DNA from 3 places in the Streptomyces sp. 11-1-2 genome. Region 2 is predicted to be linked to each of the others. Evidence: riboswitches for the same ligand, from Rfam matches in the RefSeq annotation. Region 2 holds a riboswitch; each other region holds the start of a gene.
The links. Region 2 has a riboswitch for S-adenosylmethionine ahead of CGL27_RS42790 (glutathione S-transferase C-terminal domain-containing protein). Riboswitches for the same ligand answer to the same signal wherever they lie in the genome.
Positions count from the first base shown of each region.

Region 1: it holds a riboswitch for S-adenosylmethionine, as region 2 does, so the genes downstream of both, thrC (threonine synthase) here and CGL27_RS42790 (glutathione S-transferase C-terminal domain-containing protein) in region 2, are expected to answer to the same signal.
Region 3: it holds a riboswitch for S-adenosylmethionine, as region 2 does, so the genes downstream of both, CGL27_RS14795 (aminotransferase class V-fold PLP-dependent enzyme) here and CGL27_RS42790 (glutathione S-transferase C-terminal domain-containing protein) in region 2, are expected to answer to the same signal.

Region 1 is NZ_CP022545.1:5,314,712-5,322,162, forward strand. It holds gene groL (chaperonin GroEL) at 1-1,459, opposite strand, end outside; gene CGL27_RS22180 (cold-shock protein) at 1,827-2,033, opposite strand; gene CGL27_RS22185 (MoaD/ThiS family protein) at 2,443-2,721, opposite strand; gene thrC (threonine synthase) at 2,718-4,019, opposite strand; SAM riboswitch class I at 4,038-4,179, opposite strand; gene CGL27_RS22195 (glucosyl-3-phosphoglycerate synthase) at 4,372-5,319, shown strand; gene CGL27_RS22200 (trehalose-6-phosphate synthase) at 5,435-6,901, shown strand; gene otsB (trehalose-phosphatase) at 6,977-7,451, opposite strand, start outside.
Region 2 is NZ_CP022545.1:9,961,332-9,968,782, reverse strand. It holds gene CGL27_RS42810 (sigma-70 family RNA polymerase sigma factor) at 1-491, shown strand, start outside; gene CGL27_RS42805 (CU044_5270 family protein) at 488-1,471, shown strand; gene CGL27_RS42800 (DNA-formamidopyrimidine glycosylase family protein) at 1,523-2,311, opposite strand; gene CGL27_RS42795 (PP2C family protein-serine/threonine phosphatase) at 2,395-3,540, shown strand; SAM riboswitch class IV at 3,627-3,773, shown strand; gene CGL27_RS42790 (glutathione S-transferase C-terminal domain-containing protein) at 4,104-4,949, shown strand; gene CGL27_RS42785 (Mut7-C RNAse domain-containing protein) at 4,990-5,733, opposite strand; gene CGL27_RS42780 (ribonuclease BN) at 5,878-6,684, opposite strand; gene CGL27_RS42775 (MauE/DoxX family redox-associated membrane protein) at 6,984-7,451, opposite strand, start outside.
Region 3 is NZ_CP022545.1:3,500,061-3,507,511, forward strand. It holds gene CGL27_RS14775 (NYN domain-containing protein) at 1-349, opposite strand, end outside; gene CGL27_RS14780 (hypothetical protein) at 370-615, opposite strand; gene CGL27_RS14785 (rhomboid family intramembrane serine protease) at 769-1,485, shown strand; gene CGL27_RS14790 (Lrp/AsnC ligand binding domain-containing protein) at 1,723-2,004, shown strand; gene CGL27_RS14795 (aminotransferase class V-fold PLP-dependent enzyme) at 2,097-3,497, opposite strand; SAM riboswitch class IV at 3,692-3,810, opposite strand; gene trpD (anthranilate phosphoribosyltransferase) at 3,906-4,979, opposite strand; gene CGL27_RS14805 (cytochrome bc complex cytochrome b subunit) at 5,147-6,787, opposite strand; gene CGL27_RS14810 (Rieske 2Fe-2S domain-containing protein) at 6,784-7,451, opposite strand, start outside.

The sequences.
Region 1 (7,451 bases), 4.6 Mb from region 2:
CGATCAGGTCGACGTACTCACCGGTCGCGGCGTTGAGGCCGTGGCCCGGGGTCAGGTTGCGCACCTTCTCGACCACGACGCCGCCCTCGAGACCGGCGTTGACCGCGATCTGCTTCAGCGGGGCCTCCAGGGCCAGGCGCACGGCCTGGGCACCGGTGGCCTCGTCGCCCTCGAGCTCCAGCTTCTCGAAGACCGAGACGGTCTGCAGCAGGGCCACGCCACCACCGGCGACGATGCCCTCCTCGACGGCCGCCTTGGCGTTGCGCACCGCGTCCTCGATGCGGTGCTTGCGCTCCTTGAGCTCGACCTCGGTGGCGGCACCGGCCTTGATGACGGCCACGCCGCCGGCCAGCTTCGCCAGGCGCTCCTGCAGCTTCTCGCGGTCGTAGTCCGAGTCCGAGGACTCGATCTCGGCTCGGATCTGGTTGACGCGGCCCTGCACCTGGTCGGTGTCGCCGGCGCCGTCCACGATGGTGGTCTCGTCCTTGGTGACGGTGACCTTACGGGCGCGGCCGAGCAGGTCCAGCCCGGCGTTCTCCAGCTTGAGGCCGACCTCCTCGGAGATGACGGTGCCACCGGTAAGGATGGCGATGTCACCGAGCATGGCCTTACGGCGGTCACCGAAGCCCGGGGCCTTGACGGCGACGGACTTGAAGGTGCCACGGATCTTGTTGACGACCAGGGTGGCCAGGGCCTCGCCCTCGACGTCCTCGGCGATGATCAGCAGCGGCTTGCCCGACTGCATGACCTTCTCGAGCAGCGGGAGGAGGTCCTTCACGCTGCTGATCTTGGAGTTGACGATCAGGATGTACGGGTCGTCGAGCGACGACTCCATACGCTCCATGTCCGTCGCGAAGTACGGGGAGATGTAGCCCTTGTCGAAGCGCATGCCCTCGGTGAGCTCGAGTTCGAGCCCGAAGGTCTGCGACTCCTCGACGGTGATGACACCTTCCTTGCCGACCTTGTCCATCGCCTCGGCGATGAGCTCACCGATCTGGGTGTCGGCAGCGGAGATGGAGGCGGTGGAGGCGATCTGCTCCTTGGTCTCCACGTCCTTGGCCTGCTCGAGAAGCTGGGCGGAGACGGCCTCGACGGCCTTCTCGATACCGCGCTTGAGCGCCATCGGGTTGGCACCCGCGGCGACGTTGCGGAGGCCCTCCTTGACCAGCGCCTGGGCGAGGACGGTCGCGGTCGTCGTGCCGTCACCGGCGACGTCGTCCGTCTTCTTCGCGACCTCCTTGACCAGCTCGGCGCCGATCTTCTCGTACGCGTCCTCGAGCTCGATCTCCTTGGCGATGGAAACACCATCGTTGGTGATCGTGGGGGCGCCCCACTTCTTCTCGAGGACGACGTTACGGCCCTTGGGGCCGAGGGTGACCTTGACGGCGTCGGCGAGCTGGTTCATCCCGCGCTCGAGGCCGCGCCGCGCCTCCTCGTCGAACGCGATGATCTTGGCCATGTGAAGTGGTCCTCCCAAGACGGGGTGGATTGCTCCGGACCGCGCTGGCGCCCGCGACGGACGGCCTGCCTACCGTGCGGTTCCTTGCCCCGCATGGCCTGGCGGGCCTCACCGACCCGGTCCTTCTGTCACTCTCAACGTCAGAGTGCTAACGCCAATGATTAGCACTCGGACCTATAGAGTGCAAGCGGCCGGAGGCCATCCTTGGGGGGTGGCGGCCGGGTGACGGGCGGGCGCAAGCGGCCGGAGGCCATCCGCCCCCTGCATCAACCCCGTAACGATCAGCGCGGACACGCCGAAGGGTCCGTACCCTGGCCGGGACACGGACCCTTCGGACTGTACTGTTCAGCTGCGTCGCGTCGGCGCGTCAGCCTACGGCCACGCGGACCATGTCGGCCTGCGGGCCCTTCTGACCCTGCGAGATCTCGAACTCGACCCGCTGGCCTTCCTCGAGGGTGCGGTACCCGTCCATCTGGATCGCGCTGTAGTGGACGAACACGTCCGCACCACCGTCGACCGCGATGAAGCCGTACCCCTTCTCCGCGTTGAACCACTTGACGGTGCCCTGAGCCATTCCTAACTCCCCTATTGCTGGCCCTTGCGCAGGACCGCACTCCGCGGACCCGGGTCAGACCTCACCCCCCGGATGTGGGGGGTGTGCGCCGGAACGCGTCGACCGCCGCTGAATGTATCCGTCCCAACGCCCTCTGCAACAGGTCAATCGGACGAGAATTCTGGGCACGGCCGAACGGTTAAAAGTGAGAATTTATGTGAAGTTCGGGCAAGCCGGGCGGGACATAGGGAACCAACCCGACAATTCGCGCTCACACTTTACGCACAACTTGACGAGTTCTCATATGTGGTTCCGGCCCGGGGGCCATCGGGGAATCAGGGCAACTGTATCGCGATTCCACACACGGAATCGCCCCGTCCGGTTGTCCCCGGACGGGGCGATGCCAAAGGTGAGGAGGGTGGACGCGGGGTCAGCAGCCGCCCGCGACCGCCGGGATGATCGAGATCCCGGCACCGTCCGGGGTAGCCGTGGCCAGGCCATCGGCGAAGCGGACGTCGTCGTCATTGACGTAGACGTTGACGAAGCGGCGGAGCTTGCCGGTGTCGTCCAGCACGCGGGCCGCGATGCCCTGGTGGTTCTTCTCCAGGTCCGCCAGGACCTCGGCGAGGGTCGCGCCCTCGGCGGGGACCTCGGCCTGACCGGCGGTGTAGGTGCGCAGGATGGTCGGGATTCGGACGTTGACGCTCATGCGAGACCAGCCTCTCGGAACGAGTCAAGGGTGGGGCGGATGATGGCGGAGGGACCCGTGGTGGGGGCCACCGCGTCGAGGGTCTTGAGGCCGTCGCCGGTGTTGAGCACGACGGTCGTCAGGGACGGGTCGAGCAGACCGTCCTCGATCAGCTTCTTGGTCACGCCGACGGTCACCCCGCCCGCGGTCTCCGCGAAGATCCCCTCGGTGCGGGCGAGCAGCTTGATCGCGTCGACGATCTGCTCGTCGTTCACGTCCTCCACCGCGCCGCCCGTACGGCGGGCGATGTCCAGGACGTAAGGGCCGTCCGCGGGGTTGCCGATGGCCAGCGACTTGGCGATGGTCTGCGGCTTCTGCGGCCGGACGACGTCATGGCCGGCCTTGAAGGCGGCGGAGACCGGGGAGCAGCCCTCGGCCTGGGCGCCGAAGATCTTGTAGGGCTTGTCCTCGACCAGACCGATCGCGATCAGCTCCTTCAGCCCCTTGTCGATCTTGGTGAGCTGGGAGCCCGAGGCGATCGGGATGACGATCTGGTCCGGCAGCCGCCAGCCGAGCTGCTCGCAGATCTCGTACGCCAGGGTCTTGGAACCCTCGCCGTAGTACGGCCGCAGATTGACGTTGACGAAGCCCCAGCCCTCGCCCACCGGGTCGCCGATCAGCTCGCTGCAGAAGCGGTTGACGTCGTCGTAGTTGCCCTCGATGCCGACCAGCTCACCGCCGTAGACCGCGGCCATGACGACCTTGCCCGCCTCCAGGTCGTGCGGGATGAAGACGCAGGAGCGGAATCCCGCACGGGCGGCCGCGGCACCGACCGCGCCGGCGAGGTTGCCGGTGGAGGAGCAGGAGAGGGTGGTGAAGCCGAAGGTGCGGGCGGCCTGGACGGCGATGGCGACGACCCGGTCCTTGAAGGAATGGGTGGGGTTCCCGGAGTCGTCCTTGATGTGCAGTTCACCGGTGACGCCGAGCTCACGGGCGAGGTTGTCGGCCTTGACCAGCTGGGTGAAACCGGGGTGCAGGCTGGGCAGGTCCGCCACGTCTGCCGGGACGGGCAGCAGCGGGGCATAGCGCCAGATGCTGTTCGGACCGGCTTCGATGCGCCGGCGCAGCTCCTCCGGGTCGCCGGCCGGCAGCTCGTACGCGACCTCGAGCGGCCCGAAACAGACCTCACACGCGAAGATCGGGCCCAGATCGAACCGCTCACCGCACTCCCGACAGGACAATGCGATGGCGGGACCGAAGGCACCGGAGGCGTCGGAGGTGGAGGAAGTGGTTGAGCTTTCTACTGACTGCACAGCCATGGATGGCGAGGCCCTTTCTCCTCATCTTCCTCGCGACGCATTTCGCCACGAGACGGAATTGGCACCTTCCCGAGCTGGGAGCCTCGCTGCGGAATGCGAGATCAGCTGGAGGGTTGCCGGGGCTTCAACGGGCCGTTCCCTCTGCCCCTCTGGATGAGCGGTATGGCACCGGGCGGACCCGGGCGTTTGTCAGCACGGCATCATCACGGGCTTCCTCGGTAAACACCGAGGTCGACCCCGACATACGACGGCCATGTGCGTTGTTCAAGACTGTAACCGACGGCCCGGATGGTTGAGCTAGCCGTCCGATGCGCGAGATGGATCACAGCGACCACGGCAGGGAGAGACACAGGTGCTGGATGAGGTGGAGCGCTGGCTGAAGCACCGCTCCTGGTCGGCCGACGACCGGCCGCTGGACCGCCTGCTGGATGCGAAGCGGGGCTCGGCGACGACCCTGAGCGTGGTCCTGCCCGCCCTGAACGAGGAGGCCACGGTCGGCGAGATCGCCGCGACGATCCGCCGGGAGCTGATGGGCGAGTCGGCACCGCTGGTGGACGAGCTGGTGGTGCTGGACTCCGGCTCGACGGACCGCACCGCCGAGGTCGCCACGGCGGCGGGCGCCACCGTCGTCCCCCGCGACTCGCTGCTCCCCCGGCTGCCCGTGCTGCCCGGCAAGGGCGAGGTGCTGTGGCGGTCCCTGCTGGCCACGAGCGGCGACATCATCTGCTTCATCGACGCCGACCTGCGGGAATTCGATCCGCGCTTCGTCTCGGGGATCGTCGGTCCGCTGCTGACCGACCCCACGCTGCAGCTCGTGAAGGGCATGTACGACCGCCCGCTCGGGGAGCTGGCGGGCCAGGGCGGCCGGGTCACCGAGCTGGTCGCCCGCCCGCTGCTGAATCTGCACTGGCCCCAGCTGGCCGGATTCGTCCAGCCGCTGGGCGGTGAGTACGCGGCGCGCCGCACGCTGCTGGAGCGGCTGCCCTTCCCGGTCGGCTACGGGGTCGAGCTGGGGCTGCTGGTCGACGCGCTGCACACGGTGGGTCTCGACGCGCTCGGCCAGGTGGACATCGGGGTGCGCAAACACCGCCACCAGGACGGGCTGGCACTCGGCCGGATGGCGGCCGCGATCTACCGCACCGCGCAGTTGCGGCTGGCCCGGGGCCATTTGGTGCGTCCGCGGCTGACCCAGTTCGACCGGGGCGACAACGGCTTCGAGCCGCGCACCACGGCCGTGGACACCGAGGAGCGGCCACCGATGATCGAGATACCGGAGTACGCGGAGCGGCGCGCGGCGTGACGCACCCGGGCGGCGCGGCGTGATGACCCCGGGCCCCGGTATCAGGCGATGGCTCCTACGGGGCAAGAAACCGTACGTACGTTTGCGCGGGGCCGCGGCTGGCTAGGCTCGCGACATGGCAGTTCCGCGCACCGCCCCGATCCTGGTCGCGTCCAATCGCGGTCCGGTCTCGTACAGCCTGGGCGAGGACGGCTCGCTCACCGCCCGGCGCGGCGGTGGCGGGCTGGTCTCCGGCCTCAGCGCCATCGGCCCGGACGCGAACGCGGTGTGGGTGTGCGCGGCGCTCGGGGAGGGTGATCGCGAGGCGGCCCGGCGCGCAGGGGACAGCCATCTGAACCCCGGTGACACCGGCGGCCAGCAGGTGCGGATGCTCGACATCGCGCCGGATGTCTTCGCCGCCGCGTACAACGGCATCGCCAATTCGGTGCTGTGGTTCGTTCACCATCTGCTCTACCAGACCCCGGTCGAGCCGGTCTTCGACGCGGAGTTCGCCGACCAGTGGGCGGCTTACGAGACCTATAACGCGGCCTTCGCGGACGCGCTCGCCGAGGAAGCGGTGGACGAGGCCGTCGTCCTGGTGCAGGACTACCACCTGGCGCTGGTGCCCGCGATGCTCCGCGAACTCCGCCCCGACCTGCGGATCGGTCACTTCTCGCACACCCCCTGGGCCCCGCCGGACTACTACCGGCTGCTGCCGGACGACGTCGCGGCGGGTGTGCTGCGCGGCATCCTCGGCGGCGACCGCGCCGCGTTCCTCACCGAGCGCTGGGCCGGCGCCTTCGCCGACTGCTGCGCGGCCGTGCTGGGCGCGGAGATCGTCCGGGACGGTGACGGAGACGGCGACGGCCCGCCGACGGCCGTGCGCTTCGAGGGGCGGGAGACCCGACTGGGCGTCCACGGCCTGGGCGCGGACGCGGACTTCCTGCGGCAGCGGTCGCGGCAGGCGGATGTGGACGAACGGCTGGCCAGTCTGCGGGCGCAGATCGGGCCGGACCGGAAGTCGATCGTCCGGGTGGACCGCACCGAGCTGTCCAAGAACATCGTGCGCGGGCTGCTGGCCTACCGGCGGCTGCTGGAGACCCACCCCGAGTGGCGGGAGCGCGTGGTGCATGTGGCCTTCGCCTACCCCTCCCGCCAGGACCTCGCGGTCTACCGCGACTACACCGAGCGGGTGCGGCGGCTCGCGGACAAGATCAACGCCGAGTACGGCACGGAGGGCTGGACCCCGGTCGCCCTGCATGTGAAGGACGACTTCGCACGGTCGCTCGCGGCCTACCGACTGGCGGACGTGGCCCTGGTCAACCCCATCCGGGACGGGATGAACCTGGTGGCCAAGGAGGTCCCGGTGGTCTCCGAGCGAGGATGCGCCCTGGTGCTGTCGCGGGAGGCGGGGGCGTACGCCGAGCTGGGCGACGACGCGCTGGTGGTGAACCCGTACGACGTGGAGGCCACGGCCCGGGCGCTGGACGAGGCGCTGCGCATGAGCGACGGCGAGCGCGCGGACCGTACGAAGCGACTCGCCGCCGCCGCGACCGCGCTGCCGCCCCAGGCATGGTTCCTGGCGCAGTTGCGGGCGCTGTAGGGGCGAGGGTTTCGCGGTGGCGGCGGGCTTCTGAGCCACGGACTTACGAGGTGACCGGCGCGGTCCGGGCGGGCTCTACGAGGCGTTGGCGCCGCTGACCGCGTCGGCCAGGGACGACAGCAGCTCCACCACGCCCGCCGGGCCGTCGACCACCAGGTCGGCCCGCTTGGCGAGTTCGGTCACCTCCGTGCTGCCGCTGCACACCAGCACCCCCGGCACACCCTCCTCGCGCAGCCGCTCCACCGCCGCGAACGCGGCCAGGTCGCCCAGGTCGTCGCCCGCGTAGAGCACGGCTTCCGCGCCCGTCCGCCGTACGTACTCCGTGAGCGCGACGCCCTTGTCCATGCCCGGGGGCCGCAGCTCCAGCACCAGTCGGCCCGGCTCGACGATCAGCCCATGGCGCTCGGCCAGGACGTGCAGCGGCGCGCGCAGCAGCTCGAACGTGGCCTGCGGGTCCTCGGCACGGCGGGTGTGGACGGCGACGGCGCGGCCCTTGTCCTCGATCCAGGTGCCCTGCGAAGCGCCGTACTCATCGAGGACGACGGGGAGT
Region 2 (7,451 bases):
TCGTCGCCGAGGTCTTCGCGGTGGCCTGGCGGCGCCGGGCCGAACTGCCCGAGTCACCACTGCCTTGGCTGTACGGGGTGGCCCGGCACTGTCTGGCCAACACCGTGCGCGGCAAGGGCCGTTACCGCAGGCTGCTGGCCAAGCTGGGCCACCACGAGGTGACGCGCGGCGGGCGCACCGTGGCGAGCCCGGACGCGGAACGGCCGGGCTCCTGGGTGCTGGAGGCGCTGTCCCGGCTCGCCGAGGCCGACCAGGAGGTGCTGCGGCTGACGGCGTGGGAGGAGCTGACCGTCGAGGAGCTCGCCATCGTGCTGGGGTGCGGCCGGTCCGCCGCGGCGATGCGGCTGCACCGGGCACGGCGGCGGCTGCGGGAGCAGATAGAGACCCCGCGCCGGGACGACCGGGTCTCGCTGGGGTGCACGAGCGGCAAGGGCGACATGGCCGGCTGGGCTGACAGGGCCGACAAGGCCCACAAGGATGGACACGCATGACCGACGAACTGGATCTGCTCCGCGAGGCCAACCCCGTGTCCGCCGACACCGGCCCCTGGCGGGACCGGCCGCTGGACGCGCGCGCCGAGCTGCTGCTGCGGCGGCTGCCGTCCCGGGACCGGGGGCGCCGTACCGTCCGGCGCGCGGTCTGGAGCCTGGAGGCCGTGGCGGCCGCGACGATCCTCGCCCTCGCGCTGACCGTCTCGGGCACCGGCTCCCCCTCCGCCGTGGCCGCGTCCAGGCCGCTGCCGCTGGTGGCGCATGCCTCCCGGGCGGACGTATCGCTGACCGAGATCGTCCGGCGGGCGCGGGCCGCGGCCGAGAGCTCCGCCGAGAAGAGCAGGAGGGGCAGCCATCTGCGGACCTGGTCGCTGAGCATGAAGTCGGGGAAGGACGCGGTGACTTTTCCGCAGGAGTCCCTGACCCGCTGGAACGCCGACGGCAGCGGTTCGCTCCTGGAAGTGGCCGTCGATCCGCGCCACCCGGACCGCCCGGTGATCGCCGACGGTACGCCGCCACGTGCGGTCCACGACGGCAAGGTGCTGCGCGAGGCGAAGTATCCGGCCGGTATCAACGGGGCCAACGAGAGCTACTTCGAGGATCCTCCGGCCGGGGCCTCGGCACTGCGCGCCTATCTCGCCGCCTGGTCCCCGGGCGCGGACGACGACTCGGCGGAGCTGATCTCGGCCATCGAGGCGTTTCTCGAGGTGTGGACTCCCGGTCCGCGCCAGCGGGCGGACATCGTGGCCCTGCTGTCCCGGATCGAGGGGCTGCGCCCGGCGGGCAAGGTCACCGACCGGCTCGGCCGGGTGGGGCAGGCGTTCCGGTTCACCCCCGCTTCCTCCGGGATGCGGTACCTGATCGTCCTCGATCCGGACGACGGCAACGTGCTGGACGTCGAGGAGACCGTCACCCGGGACGATCCGGAGTACAAGCTGAAGGCGGGCGACGTGATGTCGTACAAGGCGTGGGTGTCCTGATCGATCGGGCGCGAGGGCGCCGAGCGGGCCGCGGGTCGCCCCGGGCGGGCGTCAGCCGCCGTCCCGCTGGCAGTGGGGGCACCACAGGCTGGTCCGCCCCGCGATCCGGCCGCGCCGCAGCGGATGGCCACAGCGGGGGCAGTGCGGGTCCGGGTCGTCGCGCTGTCCGGTGAGCCAGTCCGGGTCGTCCGGCACCCGCCCCGCCCGCACCGAGGCGCGCAGGACCTCGCGTATCGCGGTGTGGAGCCGTTCGTGCTCGTCGTCGGTCAGCGCGTTGGCCGGCCGCTGCGGATGGATCCGGGCCCGCCACAGGATCTCGTCGCCGAGCAGGTTGCCGAGCCCGGCGATCACGGTCTGGTCGGTCAGCGTGGTCTTGACGCGTCCGCGCCGCCCCGCCAGCAGCCGGTCGAGATCGGCCCGGCTCAGGGAGAGCGCGTCCGGGCCCTGATCGCCGAGGATCCGGTCGACGTCGGCGTCGGTGGCGGCGAGCCAGATGCCCTGGAGTTTGCGCTGGTCCTCGTAGCCGAGGCGGTGGCCGTCGTCGAGGTCGAAGGCGACGCGCTCGAACCGGCCGCCCGGTTCGGAGTCCGCCCCGCAGACCAGCCGCCCGGTCATGCCGAAGTGCACCACGACCGTGGGCCCGTCGGTGGGGGCGATCAGCCACTTGCCGTGGCGGCGCGGCGCGGCGAAGCGGCGGCCCTTGAGATCGCGCTTCAGCCGCTGCGCGGTCACCCCGTGCAGCACGCCCGCGTCGGCGACCTCCGCCCGCTCGACGCGGTGGCCCTGGGCGCAGGAGGCCAGCGTTCGCCGGAACCCCTCGACATCCGGTAGCTCGGGCATAGCGTCAGGCTACGCCCGGGGCCTCCGTCGCGCGTTACGGAGAACCACCCCCTTAGCGGCTTTCATCAGATAAGGTCCAAGTTATGCGATTCATGCGCTTCGCCCCGGGGGCGAGCGGTCGCAGCCATACGCTGTTCGCGGTCACACGGTGTCTGCCGTTCCTGGTCCTGGCGGCGGTGCTCAGCATTGAGCTCTCCCCCGTGCACACCCTCTACACCGGCCCCCTGCTCTCCCCGGCGCCGGCGCTGGCGGCGGTGACCATGGGGCCGTTCGGCACCGGCGGGGTGGCGCTGCTGGCCACCGCGGTGAGCGCGATCACCGCCACCCACAACAATGTCTGGGGCAGCGAGATGGTGTACGCGAATCTGCTGGCCCTGCTGGTGGTGGCGCTCGCGAGCGTGGCGACCAGCGCGGTGCGGGTGCGCCGGGACCGCGAGCTGGCCCAAATCCGCCGGATCGCCCAGGTGTCCCAGAACGTGGTGCTGCGGCCGCTGCCCGCCCGGATCGGTGTCGTGAACACCGCCAGCGTCTATTTGGCGGCCGAGCGCGACGCGCAGATCGGCGGGGACCTCTACGAGGCGATGTGCACCCGCTACGGAGTGCGGCTGATCGTCGGCGATGTGCGGGGAAAGGGGCTGGCCGCGGTACGGTCCGCCGCGGCCGTGGTGGGCGCCTTCCGGGAGGCGGTGCACTACGAGCAGGACCTGGCCGAGGTGATGCACCGCTGTGCGGCCGCGCTGGCGCGCGAGTACGAGCTGCTGGACCGCTCCCAGCTCCAGGACCCGCAGGAGTTGGCGGAGCAGTTCGTCACCGTGCTCCTCGCCCAGGTGTCGGACGAGTCGCTGGTCGAGCTGATCAACCGCGGGCATCCGCCGCCCCTGGTGATGCGCGAGCGCAAGGTGCGCTCCCTGGACCCGGCGCGCCCGCTGCCGCCGCTCGGCCTCGAGGAGTTCCTCAGCCCTCCCCCGATCTGCGTCGAGACCTTTCCGTTCCTGCCCGGTGACCGGCTGTTGCTGCACACCGACGGCGTGGTCGAGGCCCGCAACCACTACAACGAGTTCTTTCCGCTGCACCGGACCATGGAGACGCTGGACGGCGCCACCCCGGGCGAGTACCTGGACCGGCTGCGCCACGCCCTGGTCCGGCATGCCGAGGGACGGCTGGCGGACGACGCGGCCATGGTCCTCATCGAGCGGGCCACCGGCGGCGCGCGGCGGCCGTTCCGCTGAGCGGACATCCACCGTGCCATCGGCCCGCGTTGGCCATCCCGGCATGGGTTGACGCCGTCGCGGAGCGCGACGACACTGTCAGGGACGGTCACGATTGTCAGTGCCCACCGTGCGGAATCCCCGCTCAGGTGGGTCATCGGCCCCGGCTCGCTGACAGGCAACCCTTCTCCCGCGACGGGGTGCCCCCGGGTGACGACCAGGTTCCGTCGGTGTGGACGGGACAAGCGCGGTCTCGCTGCCTCGCGAGCCCCCGATGATGGGATCGGTGAGATGCCCAGGACCGACAGCGACGAGGACTGCGCCCGTCGGCGTCCCCGGCCGTGGTCCCCGCTACGCCGTCGCCACCTCCTGACCAGGCGTCTGCACATCGATCTGCTGCGCATCTGCAGCGCCGCCAGTCCAGCCGGCTGAATCGACGCGGTCACCGAGCGCGGCCCACCGCGCCGGGATCGGGTGTGTCCCGGCACCGTCCCGGCGAACGCCCCGCGCGGGCTTCCCTTCCGTTGCGCCATCGGCGCCGCCCAGACCGGCGGGCCGGGGCTCCGTCCTTGCCTTGGAGAGCCATGTCCGAGACGTTTCCGGTCAGTTCAGGTCCTGCCGCTCTTCTCGACCCCCACCCCTGCTCGCCCCGCCCCCGGATCGCCCCGCCCACTCCGCCGCACCGCTTCCGCAGCCGCATCGGCGTCGACCTCGCCGGTGGTTTCTATCCGGTGCCGCATCGCTATCGGCTCTATCTCTCCGCGAGCTGTCCGCTCTCGCTGCGCGTCTCCATCACCCTCGATCTGCTCGGGCTGCGGGACACCGTCGCCACCACCCTCGTCGGGCTCCCGGACGACACCCCCGAAGCGTTCGCCGCACTGCGCGGGGCCTACGAGGCCACCTGGCACCGCTACGGCGGACCGGTGGACGCGCCCGCGCTGTGCGACGGCTGGACCGGACGTGTCGTCAGCAACCACACGCCCGACATCCTGCGCGACCTCGCCGGCCACCTGAGCGACCACGGCGGACCGGGACGTCCCCGGTTGCGCCCGGCGCCCCGCGCCGCGGACATCGACGCCCTCCGTGAACTCCTCGACGAGGATGTCACCCACGCGGCGCGGCAGGCCGGGACGGCGCGCGAGGCGGAGTGCCGGGACGCCGCGCTGGAGCGGCTGCTGACCGCCCTCGGCCGACTCGACCGCAGGCTCGCGACCGCGCCGTACGCACTGGGGGACGAGCTGACCGCCGCCGATGTGGACCTGTGGGTGGCCCTCGTCCAGCTCGACACCGAGCACCGGCTCCGCCCGGACGCCGACGCCGCCCAGCGGGTCTCCCGCCATGGGCGGCTGCGCGCCTATGTGCGGCGGCTGCACGCCCATCCGGCCTTTCACACCACGATTCCGGAGGCCCTCCAGGACGACGTGTCCTGAGTTCGCGCCCAGGACCAGGCGCCCTGCCCGGCGGCTCCGCTCAGGGCAGGGCGGGCCGGGCGTCGCCGAACTCGTCCATCGCCCCGGCCACAATGGCCTCCAGCCGGGCGTGGTGGGCGCCACGCCAGTAGACCCGCTCGCAGACCGTGCAGCGGGCGAAGACCTCGTACGTGCGCCGGGTGCCGTGCTGGAGCAGCTCCCGGACCGACTCCTTGTCGGCGTCCTCCAGCGGGCCGTTGCAGGCGGTGCAGCGGGTCCAGGGCGCGAGGCTCGGGGTGAACCGGCCGAGGACGTCCCCCAGTTGCTCATCGGGGCGGTCGCTGTAGACATACGCCCCGGCCCACAGCTCACGGCGGCGCAACAGCCCCCGGTCGCGGGAGAGCAGCACCCGGCGCTGGGCGGCGGAGCGCGCGGCGAGCTCGGGGTCGCCGATGTCCTCGCTCTCGTACGCGGCGTCCACACCCAGCAGCCGCAGCCGGCGCGCGAGCGTGCCCAGGTGCACATCGAGCAGAAAGCGCAGCGGGGCGCCCGGCACCCGCTGCGGGCGGACGACCGGATGGACCTCCACGGTCTCCCCCGCGCTCGGCACATGCGAGACGGCGGTCTCCTCGCCGTTCACCACCAGCCGGCCGACCTCGGTGAGCGGGACCCCGAGCGACTCGACGACATGGCCGAGGGTGGAGGCGCCGTCGGTGACCACGGCCGTCCAGGGCCGGCGCCGCTCCTGGACGGCGAAGAATCGCAGTTCAGGAGCGAGACTGAGATGGATCTCGGGTCCGTTCACACCGCCAGCATGCCAGGCGCGCCCGGCCCGGGGCGACGGCGTTTCGGGTCCGGCCCCGGGCTTGACGATCATGGAAGCGACCACCGGCGGGAGGCGTCGCGCCAGGGTTCGCGGGCCACTCCCGCGTGATCGTCGGCCAGGGCGTCAGTCCGCCGGTGGCGCCGCTTTGGCCCGGTCGCGCCGCCGCTTGCGGCGCCATGCCACCATCCGCAGATACTCCTCGTACAGCACCCGGCCCAGCAGCGCACCGCCGAAGACCACGAATCCGACTCCGACCAGCCAGGACTGGACGACCAGGACGGTGCCGACCGGGCCGTAGGAGACGGCGTTGGAGGCGATCAGCGGGGAGAACACCAGCTGGGAGAAGACCCGCAGCCCCAGCAGCCCGACGCCGGTGGCCAGCGCGCCGGGCAGCAGGGCGCCCCAGCTGATCCGCCCACCGAGCAGCAGCCGCTGCGACCACCAGAAGAACAGCACTGTGCCCAGCACCGCCACCAGCACCCGCGAGATGCCGGGCTCCAGATGTGCGGAGAGCAGCAGATAGCAGATCAGCCCCACGAACCACACCAGATGGCGCCAGGCGGTGTGCCAGCGGCCGGCCGGAAGCTCCCACACCTTCTCGTAGCCGACCTGGAGCACCGTGCCGAAGCGCAGGCTGAAGACGGCCAGCGTGGCCAGACCGAAGGCGGTGGTGGACTCCAGCGCCTGCTTGGGCGGGGCGAACAGATGCTGCACCTCGTCCCGCGAGGTCGAGGAGAGCCCGAGGCCCTCGGCCAGCCACTGGGCGAAACCGAGCCGGTTCACCGGATCGGCCGCCGCGACCACGATCAGCAGGGGCACCAGGGTGAGAAAGCCCAGGGCGGCGAAGCCCATCGCGCGGTGCAGCAGCTCGAAATCGCTGCCCCGCCGCCATCCGCGTCCGATCGCGGACCGGTGGAACGCGTCCTCCATCCGCCGCCACCATCTGGGCCCCCGGGAGCCGGACGCGGACCGATGCTCGGACATACACCCACTCCCCTACCGGCGCCACCGGCTCAGCCCCCGGCAGGCGGGAACGCGCGCCGGGCGGCGCGCGCGCCGCGGGCCCCCCTCGGCAGGGGTGTCGGTCAGTACGGGTACGGGTGTCGGCCGGGCTTGTCCATCCATGCCTGGTACGCCTCGGCACCCATCTGCGCTGGACGCCCCGCGGTTCGATCGTTTTGTCCAGGAAATTTTCGTTTGATCCAGATTACCCGCCGAGCGCCGGCCTCTCACGCCGTGGCCATGACCGGGGCCCCGCTGTCCGCGTCGATGACGCTGACCCGGACGGCGGGCTCGCGCACCGTGTCCAGGCTGGCCGCGGCGTCCACAGCGAAGAGCACCAGAACGGGCCTGGCGGCCGTGCCGCCACCGTGCACCCCGGCGAACTGGAGGATGCGCCAGCCGCCGTCGTCCCAGTGGTCCAGCAGCGCGGAGCGCACCACGCGGGAGGCGCTCTGCCAGGCGCGCGAGCGCTCCAGCAGTTCGACGGTCGCGGCGACCGGGACCGCCGCCGGGGCACCGGTCGCGGCGAGCGGATGTCCGGCGATCCGCAGCCGCAGTCGGCGCAACGGCATTCGCCAGCGGCGGTCCGGATCGGCGGAGAGGGCCGTCAGGGCCGCCGCCGCGGCCAGGACCAGCCACAGCGCCGCGGCCGGACGGCGGGCCGCCGCGGTCCACCAGGGCTGCTGGGCCAGGGC
Region 3 (7,451 bases), 6.5 Mb from region 2:
CCGCCGCCACATCCACCGGATCGGCCGCGGCGGGCGGCGATCCGCCCTCGATGGCGTCGGCCAGCTCCCGCTGGGTCTCCCGCAGCCGTCCCGCGATCCGCTGCCGGAAGACGGGGTCGCTCTCCACCGCGGCGGCCATCGCGTTGCCCGCGAACTTGGCGCGGCGGGTCGGGGTGAAACGGGCGTACTGCCGCAGCTGGGTGGGCAGCTCGGTGACCGTCAGGCCGCCGAAGGTGTCCGCGACCAGCGCCACCACCCGCCGCCGCACTCCTTCCGGCAGCGGGCGGTCCAGCGCCTCGGTGACGCTCTCGGCATCACCGGCCGCCCCGGGGTCACCGGTCCGCTCCACCACCTGTCATCGCTCCGTTCTCAGGCGCTCGGGCCGGTGCCGGGGCGGTCCACGAGTTCAACCTGGTCGACCGCGTTGCACCAGCGACAGCGCACTGACTCAATGGTCTCACTGAGCACCTCGCGTTCCTCGACACCGGGTTCCCCGGCCAAGTCGAGATGCACATACTCCACGGCTCTGGTCGAGCGGGTCACATCGAACCGGGTGAGGTTGCCGCACAGTGTGCAACGCCAGCGGGTCTGGGCGGTCGGCAGGGGCACGGCCATGATTGCGGGTCCTCGCTTCTCGGCTCGTCGGCGGCGTCCTGTAACCCTACGGCCTGAGCCTTGCCCCGCGCCGGGCCCGTCCCGCCCGCGTCCCGGGCAGGAGCGCGGCGGGGCGCTCTGTGCAGGTTGCGCCCGGTACGGAATGATCTGACCATGATCGAGACGTCGTCGGGGCGCGACCGCCCCTGGATGGCGGGGCCCGGCCGCCCGTGGGTGACATACGGCCTGATCGTCAGCTGCTGCCTGCTCTTCGTCATCGGACCGGCCTCGGGGCTCAACCCCGGCTATGGCACGGGCGGGCGGCTGGTGGAGGCCCAGTCCACGTACTTCGAGCGCTGGGGAGTGGTGCCCAGCGCCCTGTGGAGCGGCGCCCCCGATCAGCCGCTCGCCCCGCTGACCGCGCTGTTCGTGCACGGAAACTGGCTGCATCTGCTCGGCAACATGCTGTTTCTCTACGTCTTCGGGGCGATGACCGAGGAGCGGATGGGACGAGTCCAGTTCGCCGTCTTCTACCTCGTCACGGGCTATCTGGCGCTGCTCGGCTACGCCGCCGCGCACGCCGACTCCGCCCAGACCCTGGTGGGCGCCTCCGGGTCCATTTCCGGGGTACTCGGCGCCTTCCTGTGGCTGTTTCCCCGGGCCAGGGTGACCAGTCTCTTTCCGTTTCTGTTCTTTCTGCCGCTGCGCTTTCCTGCCTGGGCGGTGCTGATCTTCTGGGTGGCCCTCCAGTGGCTGGCCGCCCGGCAGGCCGACGACCGCCCCGGCGTCGCCTATCTCGCCCATCTCGTGGGCTTCACGCTCGGCTTTCTCTACGCGTGGGGGCGGTTCGGGCGGAGGGCTAAGCGGTCTTGGGCAAGTCCGGGTGGGTGAAGGAGGGGGGACCGCCCAGGCCCGCCAGGGCCGAGGGGGAGGGGCGAGGGGCAAGCATGGGCGTGCCCCGTGAGGAGAGCGCGGGGGGCACCGCCCAGCGGTAGCTGAGGGAGGTGCTGCGCGCGACGAGCGGGGTGCGGCCAGGCGCCGCCCATCGCCCCGCGACGCCGCCCGGGCTTGCTCAAGACCCCTTAGAGTGGGCGGCGCAGCCAGGGCCAGTGAGGGAGAAAGCCAGCCGTGATCACTTCGATCGTGCTCATCAAGACCAGCGTGGACCGGATTCCGGAGACCGCCGAGAAGATCGCCGCGCTGGAGAACGTGAGCGAGGTCTACTCGGTCACCGGCGCACACGATCTGATCGCCATGGTGCGGGTGGCCCGGCACGACGACCTCGCGGACATCATCACCGGCCAGATCAGCAAGCTGCCGGGGGTGGCCTCGACCGAGACGCACATCGCCTTCCGGACGTACTCGCAGCACGACCTCGAGGCGGCGTTCGCGATCGGCCTCGACGGCTAGCGCCACGCCCTCGGCGCCTCGGCCCCGGGGCCCCGGCCCCGGGCCCCGGGACCCAGCGGCTCCCTCAGCCCCGCCGCCCCGGGCCCAGGGGCTCAGCCGCGGTCCGGGACGCAGCGGCCGTCCTCGGTGCGGTAGCTCCACCGGGCACCCTCGCGCACCAGCTCCTTCACGGCGCCCACGAACCGCTCGACATGCTCGTCCGGGGTGCCCGCCCCGAAGCTGACCCGGATCGCGTTCAGCGAGCGCTCCCCCGGCGCGGCCTCCGGCGCGCCGCATTCGCCCGGCTCGTCGGGCTCGCTGTCCAGCAGGGTGCGGACCAGCGGATGCGCGCAGAAGAGCCCGTCGCGTACGCCGATGCCGTACTCCGCGGAGAGCGCCGCCGCGAAGTGGGAGCTGTTCCATCCCTCCACCACGAACGACAGCACGCCGACCCGGGGGGCGTCGTCGCCGAACAGCGAGAGCACCCGCACCTCGGGCACCTCGGCCAGCCCCGCCCGCACCTTCTCGATCAGCTCCCGCTCACGGGCGACCAGGCCCTCGAAACCGGCCTCGGCCAGCGCCCTGCACGCCGACGCGATCGCGTAGACGCCGATGACGTTCGGCGAGCCCGCCTCGTGCCGGGCGGCGGTGGTGTGCCACTCGACGTCGACGCCCCCGTCGTCCCTGCGCGTCACCTTACGGCTGGCACCACCGCCCGCCAGATACGGCCGGGCCGCCAGCAGCCAGTCCGCGCGCCCGGCCAGCACACCGGCGCCGAAGGGGGCATACAGCTTGTGCCCGGAGAAGGCCACCCAGTCGACGTCCGCCTCCGCGATGTCCACGGGGTGGTGGGGGGCGAGCTGCGCGGCGTCCAGGACGATACGGGCGCCGTGTGCGTGCGCGGCCGCGGCCAGCTCCCGCACCGGCCACAGCTCACCGGTCACATTGGACGCGCCGGTCACGCAGACCAGCGCCGGGCCCTCGGCGCGCCCCGCGAGCGCCTGCTCCAGCGTCTCCACCGCCTGCCGCGGGGAGCGCGGGGCGCTGAGGTAGCGGACGGTGACGTCGTCCCGCTGCTCCCACGGCAGCAGCGAGGCGTGGTGCTCGGTCTCGAAGACGAAGACCTCGGTGCCCCGCGGCGCCACGGCGGCCAGAAGGTTGAGCGAATCGGTGGTGGAGCGGGTGAAGACGACCTGGTCGTCCTCGCGGCAGCCGAGGAAGGCGGCGACGTCCTTACGGCTGTTCTCGAAGAGGTCTGTGGAGAGCTGCGAGAGGTAGCCCGCCCCGCGGTGCACGCTGCCGTAGTAGGGCGCGTAGGCGGCGATGTCGTCCCAGACCCGCCGCAGCGCGGGGGCGCTGGCGGCGTAGTCGAGCGCCGCGTAGGTCACCTCGCCCCCGGTGACCAGGGGCACCAGGACATCGCTGCCCAGCACGGGCAGCGGCTCACAGGCGGCGACGGAGGAATCGGCGGAGGCGGCGGAAGCGGAAGCGGTGGCAGCAGGGCGCGCGGACATGGCGAAGTCTCCCGGGAGGGTCGAAGGCGTGACGCGCACAAAGACGGCGGTAGGCGGGCCGTCAGGGCGCGGAAAGTCGCTCGACGCACGGCCACACCGCGCGGAGCACAGGAGGAGAAACGGGCCGCTCGGCCCTAGCGCATTCGCTGCATCACGGAAGAACTCCCTCGACCACCAGGACCCCTAGTGCGAGGGGTCCGCGCTTGCCGCCGGCCTCGCTGCCTGGCGGCCTGGTCATCACCCGGGGCACCCCGCCACGGACGGAGGGTTGCCGGACAGCGGGCCGGGGCCGTAGTCGCTGTCACTCGTGACCTGGTCAGGAGTATGCCATGCCGTACGACGGCGCCCATACCCTGTCCGCATCCCGGACAGGGCACGGACAGAACATGGGCGCCGTAAGGGCAACGCCTAAGCGTGGGTGGCCCGTACCCACCGCTCCAGGGCGTCGCGCGCCGCGCCCGAGTCGATGGACTCGGCGGCCCGCGCGACACCCGCCGCGATCCGCTCCGCCAGGGGCTTGTCCCCCGGCTCCGGCTCGAGCGCCACCAGCGCCGACGCCGAGTTCAGCAGCACCGCGTCCCGAACCGGGCCCCGCTCGCCCGCCAGCAGCCGGCGGGCCACATCGGCGTTGTACGAGGCGTCCGCACCGCGCAGGGCCTCCATGGGGGCCCGCTCGATGCCCACGTCCCGCGGGTCGAGGGTCTCCTGGCGCACGGCGCCGCCCCGGACCTCCCACACCTGGGAGGTCGTGGTCACGGTGAGCTCGTCCAGCCCGTCGTCGCCGCGGACGACCAGCGCGGAGGAGCCCCGCTCGGCCAGCACCCCGGCGATGATGGGCGCCATCCGGGCGTCCGCGACCCCGGTCGCCTGGCACTTCACCCGCGCCGGATTGGTCAGCGGGCCGAGCAGGTTGAACGGGGTGGCGACGCCCAGCTCGCGGCGGGCCGAGGCGACATGCCGCAGCGACGGGTGGAACTTCACCGCGAAGCAGAAGGTGATCCCCGCCTCCTCCGCGACCTCGACCACCCGCTCCGGGGTGATGTCCAGGTTGACGCCGAGCTTCTCCAGCACGTCGGAGGCGCCGCTGGCGGAGGACGAGGCGCGGTTGCCGTGCTTGACGACCCGCGCGCCGGTACCGGCGACGACCAGCGCGGACATGGTGGAGATATTGACGGTCCTGGCGCGGTCGCCGCCGGTGCCGACGATGTCCACGGTCGCCCCGGGCACCTCGATCACCTTGGCGTGTTCGTACATGGCCCGCACCAGCCCGGCCACCTCGGAGACCGTCTCGCCCTTGGCGCGCAGCGCGATCGCGAAACCGGCGATCTGGGCGTCGGTGGCCTCGCCCCGCATGATCCGGTCCATGGCCCAGGCGGTGTCGTCGGCATCGAGGTCCCGGCCGGCGATCAGCGAGCTCAGTACGTCCGGCCAGGTGCGGGCCGTCGCGGTGCTGTCGCCTCCGGCGGGGGTCACAACGTCCATGGTCCGCTCCTGGATCCGTGGGGGTGGGCAGGGAAGGGGCCGCGCACGTCAGCAGGCCCGCCGCCAGCCTATCGGCAGCACGACCAGGGCCCCGGCCGGACCGTGTGGTCCGGGCCGGGGCCCTGGTCTGTGGCGTCAGCTGACGTGCGAGAGCGGTACGGCGGAGATCAGTGGTGGCCGTGGCCGCTGGTGATCTCGTGGTACTCCTCGCGGGTCGGCTTCGGAATGACGTTGTCCTCGCCGTAGTAGCCCTTGGAGAGCTTCGAACGGACCCGCTGCGCGGGCGTCACCTTCCGCTTGACCCCGTTCTCGTCGGTCTCGGGGCCGATCTCGTAGGGCTCGGGCTGCTCGTGCTGGGTCAGCATGTGCAGCTGCTCCTGCGCGAGCGGCTCGTGGACCTCGACGAACTCACCGTGCGGCAGCCGCTTGATGATGCCGGTCTCACGGCCGTGCAGCACCTTGTCGCGGTCGCGCCGCTGGAGGCCGAGGCAGATCCGCTTGGTGGCGATGAACGCCAGGACCGGGCCGGCGAAGAAGCCGATCCGCACGAACCACGTGATCGAGTTGATCGACAGGTGGAAGTGGGTGGCCCACAGGTCGTTACCGCCACCGATCAGCATCACGAAGTACGCGGTCAGCCAGGCGACACCGAAGGCCGTACGGGTCGGGGCGTTGCGCGGACGGTCCAGGATGTGGTGCTCACGCTTGTCGCCGGTGATCCAGGACTCGATGAACGGGTAGAGCCCGATCGCGAAGAGGACCAGCGGGAAGAGCACGATCGGGATGAACACGCCCAGGACGAGCGTATGACCCCAGGCGGTGATCTCCCAGCCGGGCATCACACGGACCAGCCCCTCGGCGAAGCCCATATACCAGTCGGGCTGGGCGCCGGTGGACACCTGATCGGGCCGGTAGGGACCGATGGTCCACACCGGGTTGATGGTCGCGACCGCGGAGAGGACCGCGATCACACCGAAGACCAGGAAGAAGAAGCCGCCCGCCTTGGCCATGTAGACCGGCAGCAGGGGCATGCCGACGACGTTCTTCTCGGTCTTTCCGGCCCCGGGGTACTGCGTGTGCTTGTGGTAGAAGACCAGGATCAGGTGCGCCACCAGCAGGCCGAGCATGATGCCCGGCAGCAGCAGGACGTGGACCGGGTAGAGCCTCGGGATGAGGTCCATCCCGGGGAACTCGCCGCCGAAGACGAACATCGAGATGTAGGTGCCGACCACCGGGATCGACAGGAACACGCCCTCGATGAACCGCAGACCGGTGCCGGAGAGCAGGTCGTCGGGGAGCGAGTAGCCGGTGAAGCCGGTCAGCATGCCGAGGAAGAACAGCAGGAAGCCGAAGAGCCAGTTGATCTCACGCGGCTTGCGGAACGCACCGGTGAAGAACACGCGCATCATGTGCGTGAACATGCCGCACAGGAAGACCAGCGCGGCCCAGTGGTGAATCTGCCGGATCAGCAGACCGCCCCGCACCTCGAAGCTGATGTCGAGCGTCGAGGCGAACGCCTCGGACATCTTGACGCCCTGCATCGGGACGTACGGGCCGTGGTACGTGACCTCTTCCATGCTGGGGTGGAAGAACAGCGTCAGATACACACCCGTGAGGATGATGATGATGAAGCTGTAGAGGCAGACCTCGCCCAGCATGAAGGACCAGTGGTCCGGGAAGATCTTGCGCATATTGGCCTTGGCCAGGCTGTAGACACCCAGCCGGCCATCGGCCCAGTCGGCGACACGCTCGCCCGCGGGCGCTTTGCCGCGGCGCTGCTGCGCACCGCTGTCGCTTGTAGTACTCATCCGCGCTCCCAGTAAGCAGGACCGACGGGCTCCGGGAAGTCGCCCATGGCTTCGAGGTACCCCTGGTCGTTGGCCCTGATCCGCAGCTGCGGCAGCGCGTGACCGGCCGGACCGAAGATCACTCGGCCACCGTCGGAGAGGTCGAAGGTCGACTGGTGGCAGGGGCACAGGACGTGGTGCGTCTGCTGCTCATAGAGGTTGATCGGGCAGCCGACGTGGGTGCAGATCTTGGAGAACGCGACGATGCCCTCGTGCGACCAGTCCAGCTCGCGCTTGTCCTTGATGTTCTCCGGCTGCAGCCGGACCAGCATCAGGGCCGCCTTGGCGATCTCCGTCTGGAAGTCGTGCTGGTCCTCACTCATGCCCTCGGGCATGGCGAAGGTGAGCGAACCGACGGAGATGTCCTCGGGGCGCAGCGGCTGCATGGTGTTGTAGTTCATCAGCCGCTTGCCCTTGGCCCACTTGGTGTGCCGCAGCTTGGTGCCCGGCAGCGGACCGAGGTCGCGCAGCAGCACGACGCCGGAGAGCGGCACCAGCGCGAGCGCGCCGAAGAGGGTGTTGCGGGCCAGCTTGCGCCGGCCGAAGCCGGACTCCTTGGCGCCGGCCGCGAAATCCTCGAGGACCTTGGACTTCACCTCGGGGCTGGCCTCGATGGGGTGCCGCT